Regions from separate parts of the Klebsiella planticola genome, predicted to be linked through region 4. Evidence: predicted binding sites of a transcription regulator. Region 4 holds the regulator's gene; each other region holds the start of a gene.
What was found. Region 4 encodes CRP, which controls carbon source genes, mostly activating them, when cyclic AMP is high. Its sites were predicted from a motif close to ATGTGANNNNNNTCACAT; they were not measured.

Region 1: the regulator CRP is predicted to act here: its motif matches at 1,919-1,936, upstream of idnO (gluconate 5-dehydrogenase).
Region 2: the regulator CRP is predicted to act here: its motif matches at 993-1,010, upstream of MC50_RS02360 (PTS sugar transporter subunit IIB).
Region 3: the regulator CRP is predicted to act here: its motif matches at 1,949-1,966, upstream of MC50_RS14460 (maltoporin).

The regions. Positions count from the first base shown of each region.
Region 1 covers NZ_CP026047.1:2,539,796-2,542,945, reverse strand. Annotated here, with positions in the region: gene MC50_RS12345 (2-hydroxyacid dehydrogenase) at 1-562, opposite strand, end outside; gene MC50_RS12340 (LacI family DNA-binding transcriptional regulator) at 773-1,765, opposite strand; gene idnO (gluconate 5-dehydrogenase) at 2,053-2,817, shown strand; gene MC50_RS12330 (gluconokinase) at 2,832-3,150, shown strand, end outside.
Region 2 covers NZ_CP026047.1:510,241-513,390, reverse strand. Annotated here, with positions in the region: gene speB (agmatinase) at 1-122, shown strand, start outside; gene MC50_RS02365 (ABC transporter substrate-binding protein) at 136-954, shown strand; gene MC50_RS02360 (PTS sugar transporter subunit IIB) at 1,178-1,459, shown strand; gene MC50_RS02355 (PTS galactitol transporter subunit IIC) at 1,463-2,827, shown strand; gene MC50_RS02350 (PTS sugar transporter subunit IIA) at 2,824-3,150, shown strand, end outside.
Region 3 covers NZ_CP026047.1:2,983,123-2,986,272, forward strand. Annotated here, with positions in the region: gene MC50_RS14450 (beta-galactosidase) at 1-62, shown strand, start outside; gene MC50_RS14455 (glucose PTS transporter subunit EIIB) at 132-446, shown strand; gene MC50_RS14460 (maltoporin) at 587-1,858, opposite strand; gene MC50_RS14465 (LacI family DNA-binding transcriptional regulator) at 2,128-3,150, shown strand, end outside.
Region 4 covers NZ_CP026047.1:1,275,522-1,278,671, forward strand. Annotated here, with positions in the region: gene MC50_RS06280 (phosphoribulokinase) at 1-97, shown strand, start outside; gene MC50_RS06285 (OsmC family protein) at 198-602, opposite strand; gene crp (cAMP-activated global transcriptional regulator CRP) at 908-1,540, shown strand; partial or broken gene MC50_RS06295 (YccS/YhfK family putative transporter) at 1,593-3,150, shown strand, end outside.

The sequences.
Region 1 (3,150 bases), 1.3 Mb from region 4:
ACTGGTAATCCAGCCCCGGAACCGGTTTACGATCATGGTAAAGCACCTGCATATCGAAACCGCGGGCGCGGCGGGCAATCGCCTGACCAATATTGCCCATCCCCAGCAGGCCGATACGTTTACCGCTCACCTGGGTGGCCAGCGGCATGCACCCCTTCTCCCAGCGGCCTTCTCGTACGAAACGATCGCCCTGACACAGATTGCGGGAACCGGCCAGCAGCAGCCCCATTGCCAGGTCCGCCACGTCGTTAGTCAGCACGCCGGAAGTGATGGAAACCTGAATCTGCCGGGAGCAAACATACTCTAAATCCACCGCATCGGTGCCCACACCGAAAATGGCAATCAGACCCACGTGCGGCAGCAGTTCGAGGACGCTGTTCTGCACTCCGATATCCCCTCGGGTGACAACGGCTGCAATATTCTCTCCCTGCTCACGCAGAAAACCGATGGGATCCTCCTGTTCGTACAGACGCAGCAGCGGGAAGTCGGCCGCCAGCTGTTCCTGCAAGGCATCAATAACGGGGGCCACTAAGAGGATGGCGCGGGTAATAGTACTCTTCATCAGATCACCTGTTTGACGGTTCATTACGACAGTAGCCACTATCAAACGGTTTTTTAGCCGAACGTTTTGCGATCTGCATCACGCTGAATCGTGTTAAAAATTGCTGTTACGGTGTCCGTGATCGCTAAGACAAAAACCCGGTTTTACGCGGGGACAAGCGACGAAGCGTTAACGTTCTGCTAACAGGGCTGCGCCGCCGTTCAGGCAGGATTAAATGGTTTCGCCCATCGACAGGCGATAGTGCAGATCGACTTTCTCTATGGTTGGCAGTCCTTTGATTTTCTTAATTAAAATCTCAGTGGCCACCTTACCCATTTCATAGCGTGGAGTCAGAACGCTTGCCAGCCGCGGGGTGACGATCTGGCCAATCTCCAGACCATGAAAACCGGCGATCGCCAGCTCCTGCGGCACCGCGATACCCGATGCAAGGCACTCCTGTAACACGCCCACCGCCAGGTCATCATTAGTGCAGAGAATCCCGTCCATAGCGGCGTACATCTGCCGCGCCAGATTCATCATGCCGGTGCCAATCGACACCGACGACACCTTATTGGGGGCAATGCGCCCCGTCGGCAGTCCGGCATTCTCCATCGCCTGACAATAGCCGGCGTAGCGCTGCTCATCGCGGACATCGGACATCGACCCAAAATAGATAATGTGCCGCTTGCCGCTCGCCAGCAGCATCGTGGTCATGTCAAAACCGGCTTTGAAGTTGTCAAACCCGACATTGATTCGCCCCGGGTTCTCCGCCAGTCCCATCACCTCCGCGATCGGGATTTTCGCCGCATTGAGGTATTTGTCCGCCCGCAGCGTATGGAGCGACTCAGTCAGCAGCAAGCCTTTGACATGAAAGGCCAGTACGGCGGCAATCTGCTCCTCTTCACGCTGGCGGTCGTAATCGTAATTGACCACCAGCGTCTGATAGCCATGAGCCGCGGTCACCGACTCGATGCCAGCCAGCAGGTCGGCGAAGATTTGATTATGAAAAGAGGGAATCAGCACGCCGATGCGCGGGACGGCGACGCTGGTCATCGCCGGATTGTCGGGATCGGGCTCGTAACCAATTTCCGCAATCACGCTGGCGATACGCTCCGCCGTCTCCGGTTTTACTTTATCCGGCGTACGTAAATAGCGGCTGACGGTCATTTTGGTTACGCCAGCCAGCGCTGCAATATCATTGAGCGTAATGCGTTGTGCTTTCATCTATCGACCCGTCAAATACATCCACTGCATCAGGCCATTATGCCTGCCGCTGAAGAAAAAGAGAATCGAACCCTTCCCCCGTTAACCCCTTGAGCAGCGGTAATTTCCACGCGGCTTCACGTTTAACGTAACCCCTTTTCGTAACACTATTTTGAGTGATCTCCATCACAGATTTAAGCGGCGAAAATCCGTGATATAGAGCACAGGTTGTTGCGGTTTGTTTTTTGCCAGTCAGGAATTAAAACGCCCAGCATCATTTATATTCAGCCGTTAATCAGGATATCAAGATGAAAGATCTTTTCAGCTTACAAGGCAAACGTATTTTAATTACTGGCGCAGGACAAGGCATTGGTTTTGTCATGGCGCAAGGCCTTGCACAATATGGCGCAGAAATTATTATCAACGATATTTCAGCGTCCCGGGCAGATGATGCGGTGATGAAATTACGTGATGAAGGTGCGATTGCCCATTCGGCCGTATTTAATGTGACCGATGCCGATGCGGTCGAAAATGCGATTGCTAAAATCGAAGAAGAAACCGGCGCTATTGATGTGTTATTCAATAATGCGGGTATTCAGCGACGCCATCCGTTTACCGAATTTCCGGTCCAGGAGTGGAATGATGTTATTTCCGTTAACCAGACCGCGGTATTTCTGGTTTCGCAGGCCGTGGCTAAACGCATGGTCAGCCGTCAGCGCGGAAAAATCGTCAATATCTGTTCCATGCAGAGCGAGCTGGGACGCGACACCATTACGCCTTATGCCGCCGCCAAAGGGGCGGTCAAAATGCTGACCCGCGGCATGTGCGTCGAGCTGGCGCGCTATAACATTCAGGTCAACGGTATCGCACCGGGCTACTTTAAAACCGCCATGACCCAGGCACTGGTGGACGATCGCGCCTTTACCGACTGGTTGTGTAAACGCACGCCTGCCAACCGCTGGGGCGATCCGCAAGAGCTGGTCGGTGCGGCGGTGTTCCTCTCCTCCAGAGCATCCGATTTCGTCAATGGTCATCTGTTGTTTGTCGACGGCGGCATGCTGGTTGCCGTCTGATTAAGGAGCGCATTATGGCAGGGCAATGCATTATTTTGATGGGCGTCTCAGGCACCGGCAAAACCACCGTCGGGCAGGCGCTGGCCCAGGCGCTTGGCGCGAAGTTCATCGATGGCGACGATCTGCATCCACGGCAGAATATTGTCAAAATGGCCGCCAGCCAGCCGCTTGATGATGACGATCGCCTGCCCTGGCTGGAGCGGATTGCCGACGTGATTTTCAGCCTGGAGCAAAAGAATGAATCCGGCGTGCTGGTCTGCTCGGCGCTGAAAAAACGCTATCGCGACCGTCTGCGTGAAGGCAGCGACAACCTGCGTTTTCTGTGGCTGACCG
Region 2 (3,150 bases), 770 kb from region 4:
ACCTGGTGGAGGTGTCGCCGCCGTTTGACCAGGGCAATCTCACCAGCCTGACCGGCGCGACCCTGATGTTCGAACTGCTTTGCCAGCTTGCCGATGCTCATCATCGGCGCATTTCAGCTTAACCGGAGCCAACTGATGAAAAAATCTCTCTCATTACGTTATCTTGCGACCTCGCTGGGACTGGCGTTGGGGCTGGCATCGGCGGCCCAGGCGGCCGATACCACTCTCTCGCCGGGAAAAATAAAAATAGCCATGGAGGTGGCCTACCCGCCATTTGAATCCTGGCAGGATGACGCCATCGTGGGTTTCGATGCCGAACTGGCGGCGCTGCTTAGCCAGAAAACAGGCTTAACGCTCCAGCTGGTGGATACGAAATTCAGCAGCCTGATCCTTGGCCTGAGCGGCGGTCGTCAGGATGCGGTGATCTCGGCGCTCTATATCACTGAGGAACGTACCCGTCAGGCGGATGCTATCCCGTACGCCAACACCGGGGCCTATATTATGGTGCGCAGCGACAGTCCCGTTGCGCCGCAAACGGAACACGATCTCTGTGGGCTCACCGTCGGACTACAGCAGGGCACCTCATGGGTGAAAAAGCTGCAGGCGCTGTCGGCGGGCGAATGCCAGCAGCAGGGCAAAGGGGCTATCGAGATAAAAGAGTTCCCGACCTCGCCGGAGACGCTGCAGGCGCTGCTCTCCGGAAATATTCAGGCGCAGGTAGATATCGCTGGCGTGGTCAGCCTGTTTACCCAGCGTAGCAAAGGCCGCCTGAAGGTGAGTTCCCCGCAGACGATTTATCCGCAAACGCTGGGGATTTACGTTCGCAGAGGGAATACGGCGCTGGCGCAACAGCTGACTTCGGCATTGAAAACGCTGCGTGACAACGGGGAATATCATGCTTTGCTGCAGAAATATGCCGTCTACGGTATTACCGATAACGCGCCGCAGCTCTGAGATGAAAAGCGGAAATGTTGCGATAAACGAGCCATTTAATGAGATGTACGTCACGTTTTATGGCTGATTATCTCTCGAATGAAACTTAATTCTCATAGTTATCAATTGATTAGTGTGTTTTTGCCATCATTTGTGTATTCAGTGTGTAAAATTACACACTGATCACAATTCCTCTCCCGTCCGCATGTTTTAATTCCCCTCACCAAAACAGAGAGGAATTCATATGAAACACATGATGATTTGCTGCGGCGCTGGCGTAGCCACCAGCACCGTAGCTTTAAATAAACTGCAGGACTTCCTGAAAAAAGAAAATATCCTCGATAAGGTTCGTATTTCACAAGGTACCGTCGCGGAAGCTAAAACCCGTGACGATGTCGATTTTATCGTCTCGACGTCGCCCGTTGCGCTGTCCGTTCCGGTCATCAACGCTCTGCCGCTATTAACCGGCATGGGTACCGATAAAGTGTTCAGCAGCGTGAAAGAATTAATTCTCGCCGAGGGTTAAGCCATGTTTATTGTTGATTACATAGTGGGGTTAGGCGCGTCGGTAATGATGCCGCTGATATTTATGCTCCTCGGTTTATTATTACGACTGTCCCTCAGTAAAGCCCTGAAAGCGGGCTTAATGGTGGGGATCGGGTTTATCGGCTTAAGCATTACCGTGAATCTGATGATCGATTCTCTTACGCCCGTCAGCCACGCGCTGGTAGAGCGTTTCGGTCTGAATCTGAACGTGCTGGATGTGGGCTGGCCCGCAGCGGCGGCGGTGGCGATGGGAACGCGCGTCGGAGCGCTGGTGATTCCGGTGTGCGTGGCGATTAACGTGCTGATGCTGTACACCAAAACCACCCGGGTGTTGAACGTTGATATCTGGAACCTGTGGCATCACGCGTTTACCGGCTCGCTGGTGACGATTATTACCGATAGCCTGTGGCTGGGGATATTTGCCGCCGGGATTAACTGCATTATTACGATGGTGATTGCCGACCGCACCAGCGGCGATGTCGAAAAATATTTAAATCTCCCGTCTATTTCGGTGCCACATGGTTTTTCCGCCTCATTTGTTCCGGCGGCATGGCTGGTGAATGCTATTGTCGACCGTATTCCGGTGGTGCGTGATATTAAAATTGATACCGAAGTGATTCAGCGGAGATTATCTATTCTCGGCGACCCGGCTTCTCTCGGGGCCATTATCGGCGCGCTGCTCGGCATTATTGCCGGAATTGAAGTAAAGGCTATTTTGCAAACGGCGATTACCATGGCGGCGGTGATGACCATTATTCCACGGATGGCGAAGATGCTGATGGAAGGGGTCTATCCGATCAGCGAACGTATTCAGGAAATTGCTCAGTCGCGGGCCGGATCGTTTGGTAAAATCGCCATTGGTCTGGACTCTGCCGTCAGCGTCGGCCATCCGGTGACGCTGTCCGTTTCGATGCTGATGATTCCGGTGATGCTGGTCCTCGCGGCAATCATTCCCGGCAACCAGTTCCTGCCTTTTGCGTCATTAACCGGTTTACCCTTCGCCTTTGTTCTGGTGACGGCGGTATGCCGCGGCGATATGTTCCGCACGCTGCTGACCGGGCTGTTAACCTTGAGCCTGGCGCTGCTGATTGGTACCAACCTGGCGCCGATTGTCACCAGTACCGCAGTCAGTACCGGCTTCTCGCTGCCGCAGGGCACCACCAGTATCAGTAGCGTGGATTATGCCGGGGCGATGTTGCCATGGGCGATTATCCAGAGTTTCCACCTCAAAGAGATTGGCGTCGGGATTCTGACCCTCTGTACCCTCGCGCTGGTGTTGTGGAACCGCCGCAAACTGGCACAGGAAAATGAACGGCCGACAGAGACGGCGACGGAGGCAGGAAAATGATGTTTAGCGCTCAGCGAGTCGTGACGTTTAACGAGGCCGTGAGTCGGACGGCCTTACTGACCCGCCTTGCCCAAAGTCTGCTGGCGGATGGCCTGGTAAAACCGAGTTTCACCGACGGCGTGCTCGCTCGTGAGGAGGTCTACCCGACGGGGATCTTTATGGAGACCCACAGCGTTGCCATTCCGCATACCGAGTTTGAGCATGTTAACCACACCGGGTTTGCTATCGGTATCAATCGGGCCGGCGTAGCGTTTCACCGTACCGATGAGCCGGAAGAGGTGGTGGTGCCGGAGATCGTGGTGATGATGGCCATTGATAAAACT
Region 3 (3,150 bases), 1.7 Mb from region 4:
CCATTAGCGCGCCGTTGACCTTAACGGCGTGGGACTGCCGTATTCTCAGTCGCAAAGCCTAATCACTGCGTTATCTGAGCCTGCTCCTGCGAGCAGGCTTTTTTTTACCTTGATATTATCAGGAGTGCATGATGGTCAGTTTAAAATCCTTTCTGCATTATTTCGCCCAGCCTCGCCAACCGGTGCCGTTAAGTGATGTTGAAAAGCAACAGCTACAGGATCTCATTCAGGCGTTTGGTGGGGAGGGGAATATTGTTTATGTCGACGCCTGTATTACGCGTTTGCGGGTCACGGTTAATAATCTGGCGATTGTCGATTCTCAGGCGTTACAGCAGCAAGGGGCGCTGGGCGTAATTATTCTCGGGCAACAGGTTCACGCTATTTTCGGCAAGCAGTCTGACACCCTGCGTCAACTATTAGATGAGCATTTTACTAGCCGGAAATAAAAGTAATAAATAAAAAGGGATAACTCCATATAGAGTTATCCCGAAAACAAGACAAAGACAACAGTGGCAATAATCATTACCGGAGGGTAATTACGACCTTACAGCTGGAGATAAAACACGTTCAGATAACAAAAATACTTTTACCACCAGGCTTCGACCTGAACACCGAAGTTCCACGTATTGCTGGCGGTTTGATCTTCAAACGGTTTGCCATTCTCGGAATCATTGAGATAGGAGGCAAAAATACGTAATTCCGGGCGTGACATAAAGTCCGGGCCATCGGCCAGACCCAGCGCAATGGTGTATTTCTCGCCGGCTTGTTTGTAGTCGGTATTGTTCTTATAGCTGTCTTTCTGGTAGAAACCGCCGACTTCGCCAATCAAACGGACATACTCGGTGAACTGATACTGTCCGCGTGCGACCAGAGAGAGTAAGCGCGTTTTGTTGGTATAGTCGGTGATGTCGTCGGCGGAGCCCCAGGTCAGCACATGGTTAATCGAGAATTTGTCGGTAATCGGAATCAGACCGGTGTTGATCACGCGATAGCCGGTGGCATCGTTGACATAGTTCCACATGTCGTACCAACCGCCGCCCTGGGAGACCATGTTCTGCGCCAGCCCTTTATTTGCATACTGCAGAACCAGCTTGTTGTAGCCGCCCAGCATATCCTGGCTGATTTCACCGGTCAGCATCACGCCGTTATCGGCATCGTACAGCCCACCGTAGCTATCCTGTTTTTTGGTGGTGTTAGGCATTGCGTAGTCGATACCAAATTCGGTCCAGGCGCCTGACCACGGTTTCCAGCCCGCATAGCGCAGATCGACATAGTTGATATTGACGTTGCTGTCGCCATCGACGCGGTAATCGACGTCGTTTGCGTCACCGCGGATCCAGGCAAGTGAAACGGCGCCTGGGCCTAAGCTATAGTTTTCGATCCCGGCGCCGGAACCGGAGATGTTCCAGTATTTGGTATCAATGATGTGCAGATCGTGGCGCTGGTAGTAGCGCTTGCCGCCCCAAATTACCGCGTTAGGATCGCCGGGGATCAGGCCTTTAATTTGCAGGTTCAGCTGACGCAGGCCAAACTGCGCGTCGTCATTGAGGGTGGTTTCGTTATCGTTAGAACCGTCAGAGACCATGCTGACCATGCTATCGAGATAGAAGCTGACGTCATCCTTCTTATACACCTCAGAACCCAACTCCAGCTCGCCATAGGTATCGGATTCGTTACCCAGACGACCAATTTTGTTTTTTTGCCATTCGGCCAGACTGCCATCCCCGGAGACCCCAACCCCGGCACGCATATAACCATGAAAATCAATTCCAGGAACAGAGGCGGAAGCCGCGAGCACGGATGGTGAAATCAGCGCGGCGGCCAACGCAACAGAGACTGTGCGCAGCGTAGTGTTCATGTCTATCCTCTTATTGTTTTGTATTACGTTCACATTAACGATGTCATGAAATGCCTAAACGTAATTTCAGGCAATTTAATGATCGTGATAGTGTGATTAACTGCAAATAAAATGGCGCAATTTGTTACGGTTAGTGAGTCCATTCACAATTTGATGTATTGTGAGCGTAATACTTTTATTGTCATTTTTTAGCATGGTAACGTTGCAGGGCGCGTTTTTTTAAATGGCCCCTGTTACAATCCAGGGATAACAACATAAGGAACCGGACCATGAAGTCGAAAAGCGCAACCTTAGAAGATGTCGCGCGTCATGCAGGCGTCTCCTATCAGACCGTGTCCAGGGTGCTCAATAAATCTGCTAATGTATCCGAGGCCACGCGTCGTAAGGTGGAGAAATCCATTGAGCTGTTGCGGTATGTCCCTAACCGCCTGGCTCAACAGCTGGTGGGCAAGCAAAGTCGGACCGTCGGTCTGGTGACGATTTCACTGTCGTTGCACGCGCCTTCTCAGGTCGCCGCAGCGGTAAAACGCTATGCGAATGTGGAAGGTTATCAGGTGTTAATTTCTATGATTGATGAGAGCGTCAATCAAAGTATTCAGGAATCCATCAATGAGCTGAAGTCCCAGCTGGTTGATAAGGTGATCATCAACGTGCCTCTGGAGACCGAACAGGCCCAGAAAATCGCGGCTGACAACGATGATATCGTTTGTCTCTTTCTCGATGTCGATCCCTACAGCTCCGTGTTTAACGTTTCGTTTAATCCGGCTGACGGCACCCGCGCGAGCGTCAAATATCTGTATGAAATGGGCCATCGGGAGATTGCGCTGCTGGCCGGGCCGGAAAGCTCCGTCTCGGCAAAATTGCGCCTGAAGAGCTGGATAGAGACGCTGGCAGGGTACGGGCTACAGCCGGTGACGGTGATTCGCGGTAACTGGGACGCGCAGAGCGGCTATGCGGGCGCGCTGCAGATGCTGCGTGAGACGCCGAAATTTACGGCGGTGCTGGTGGGGAATGACCAGATGGCGCTGGGGGTACTGAGCGCGTTTCACCAGCATCAGGTGCCGATTCCCGGTGAGAAGTCGGTAATTGGCTGCGATGATACGTATGAAAGCTCATTCTTCTACCCGGCGCTGACGACCGTGTCGCTGGATCTGGATTTACAGGGGAAAGAGGCCGTACGCCGTATTCTTGATAGCGGCGATAGCGAAACCTCGCATACCTCTTCAATCCTGCCAGCCCGGCTGGTAGTGCGTCATTCCACCGGGCCAAAAACGGAGCAGGGGAAAGACCTA
Region 4 (3,150 bases):
TACGCTGGTGGTGCCTGGCGGGAAAATGGGGCTGGCGATGGAGCTCATCATGACGCCGCTAGTCGAACGGCTGATGGAAGGGAAGAAAATCAGTTAACCACGTTAAAAAACCCCGAGCGCCTGGCGCTAAGCGGGGTTTTCGTCCTTCACTCACGGCTCCCGGATAAGGCGTTTGCGCCGCTCTCCGGGAAGGCTGCTTAGCCTTCCACCACTTCATAGGTGTGGGTGATATTCACCGCTTTTTGCAGCATCAGCGCCACCGAGCAGTATTTCTCCGCCGACAGATCCACCGCACGGGAAACGGCCGCCTCTTTCAGCTCCTTACCGGTGACGATAAAATGCATGTTGATATGGGTAAACAGGCGCGGCGCCTCTTCCCGACGTTCAGACGTCAGCTTGACTTCACAGTTGGTCACGTTGTGACGACCTTTCTGCAAAATAGACACGACATCGATCGCGCTACATCCGCCCGCCGCCATCAGCACCATCTCCATTGGGCTTGGCGCTTTATCTCCGGAGTTGCCGTCCATCAGAATCTGGTGACCTGACGCCGACTCTCCGATGAAGGTTAACCCTTCAACCCATTTCACACGAGCTTGCATAAAATTTAACTCCGAGGTTGCAATTTTCCTGACAGATTACGCGTACATAACAATTCTCGCAACGGAAGGCGACCTGCATCATGCTGAAGCGAGACACCAGGAGACATGCGGCAAAAGCTATGCTAAAACAGTCGGGATGCTACAGTATTACATTGATGTACTGCATGTATGCAGAGGAGTTCACATTACAGGCTGAAGAAAACTCACCAGCCGTTTCCCAGGCATAGGGAAACAATACGATTGCATGCCCGGATGCCGTGTAGTGTCGGCACCCGGAGATAGCTTATAACAGAGGATAACCGCGCATGGTGCTTGGCAAACCGCAAACAGACCCTACCCTCGAATGGTTCTTGTCTCATTGCCACATTCATAAGTACCCATCTAAAAGCACGCTGATCCACCAGGGTGAAAAAGCAGAAACGTTGTACTACATCGTCAAAGGCTCTGTGGCTGTGCTCATCAAGGATGAAGAAGGTAAAGAGATGATCCTCTCTTACCTCAACCAGGGCGATTTCATCGGTGAATTAGGCTTGTTTGAAGAAGGCCAGGAGCGTAGCGCCTGGGTACGTGCGAAAACCGCATGTGAAGTGGCCGAAATCTCCTACAAAAAATTCCGTCAGCTCATTCAGGTTAACCCGGATATCCTGATGCGCCTGTCGTCGCAGATGGCTCGCCGTCTGCAGGTGACCTCAGAAAAAGTGGGTAACCTTGCCTTCCTCGACGTCACCGGGCGCATCGCTCAGACGCTGTTGAACCTGGCAAAACAGCCGGATGCGATGACCCACCCTGATGGTATGCAAATTAAAATTACCCGTCAGGAAATTGGTCAGATCGTTGGCTGTTCCCGCGAGACCGTTGGCCGTATCCTGAAGATGCTGGAAGATCAGAACCTGATCTCCGCACACGGTAAAACTATCGTCGTATACGGTACGCGTTAAGTCGATAAAACGGCGTGTTGCTTGCGCAACACGCCGTTTTTGTTTTCCCTCTATGTGGCGCAGGCTGATTTACCACCCGGAAGTCAACTATGCACTGCGGCAAACGCTGGTGTTGTGTTTGCCTGTCGCAATCGGTCTCCTCCTCGGTCACTTACAGCAAGGTCTGCTGTTTTCGCTGGTGCCCGCCTGCTGTAACGTCGCCGGTCTGGATACGCCGCACAAACGCTTTTTTAAACGTCTGATTATTGGCGGCTCGCTGTTTGCCGGCTGTAGCCTGGTGGTCCAGCTTCTTCTTCAGCAGGATATCCCGCTGCCCTTGATTCTCAGCGGCCTGGCGCTACTGCTGGGCGTAACGGCGGAGATCAGCTCTCTGCACGCCAGGCTTCTGCCCGCGTCGTTAATTGCCGCAATCTTTACCCTGAGCCTTGCCGGGAACATGCCCGTCTGGGAGCCACTGCTGATCTACGCCCTCGGGACGCTGTGGTACGGCCTGTTTAACTGGTTCTGGTTTTGGCTATGGCGCGAGCAGCCGCTGCGCGAATCGCTGAGCCTGCTTTATCGCGAGCTGGCTAACTACTGCGAAGCCAAATACAGCCTGCTGACCCAGCATATCGATCCCACCACTTCACTGCCGCCGCTGCTCACGCGCCAGCAGAAGGTGGTGGACCTGATCACCCAATGCTACCAGCAGATGCATATGCTGGCGGCGAACTAGCGCAATGACCACAAGCGCCTGCTGCGGGCATTTCAGATGGCGCTGGATTTGCAGGAACATATCTCCGTCAGCCTGCACCAACCCGAAGAAGTACAAAAACTGGTAGAGCGCAGCCATGCCGAGGCGGTGATCCGCTGGAACGCACAAACCGTTGCCGCACGCCTGCGGGTGCTGGCCGATGACATTCTCTACCACCGCTACCCGCAACGCTTTCATATGGATAAGCAAATCGGCGCGCTGGAGAAAATCGCCTGGCAGCATCCGGACAACCCGGTAGGGCAGTTCTGCGCCTGGCACTTCAGCCGAATAGCCCGGGTGCTGCGTACCCAGCGCCCGCTGTATGCTCGCAACCTGATGGCGGATAAAGAGCGCCGTCTGCCGCTGCTGCCCGCGCTAAAGAGCTATCTCTCATTAAAATCGCCGGCGCTACGTAACGCTGCGCGTATCTGCGTGATGCTAACGGCCGCGAGCCTGATGGGAAGCGCCCTGAACCTTCCCAAGCCTTACTGGATCCTGATGACGGTGCTTTTTGTGACCCAAAACGGCTACGGCGCGACGCGGGTACGTATCGTCCATCGGGCGGCAGGTACACTTGCCGGTCTGGCTATCGCCGGCCTGGCGCTGCACTTTCACGTCCCGGAGGGTTATACGCTCTCCGCGATGCTGCTCGTCACGCTGCTGAGCTACCTGATTATTCGCAAGCATTATGGCTGGGCGATGGTTGGCTTTACCGTGACGGCGGTGTATACCCTGCAGCTTCTGACGCTCAACGGCGAGCAGTATATTGTCGCCAGGCTTATCGATACGCTTATCGGCTGCCTTATCGCCTTTGGCGGCATGGTCTGGCTATGGCCGCAATGGCAAAGCGGGCTACTGCGTAAAAACGCTCACGACG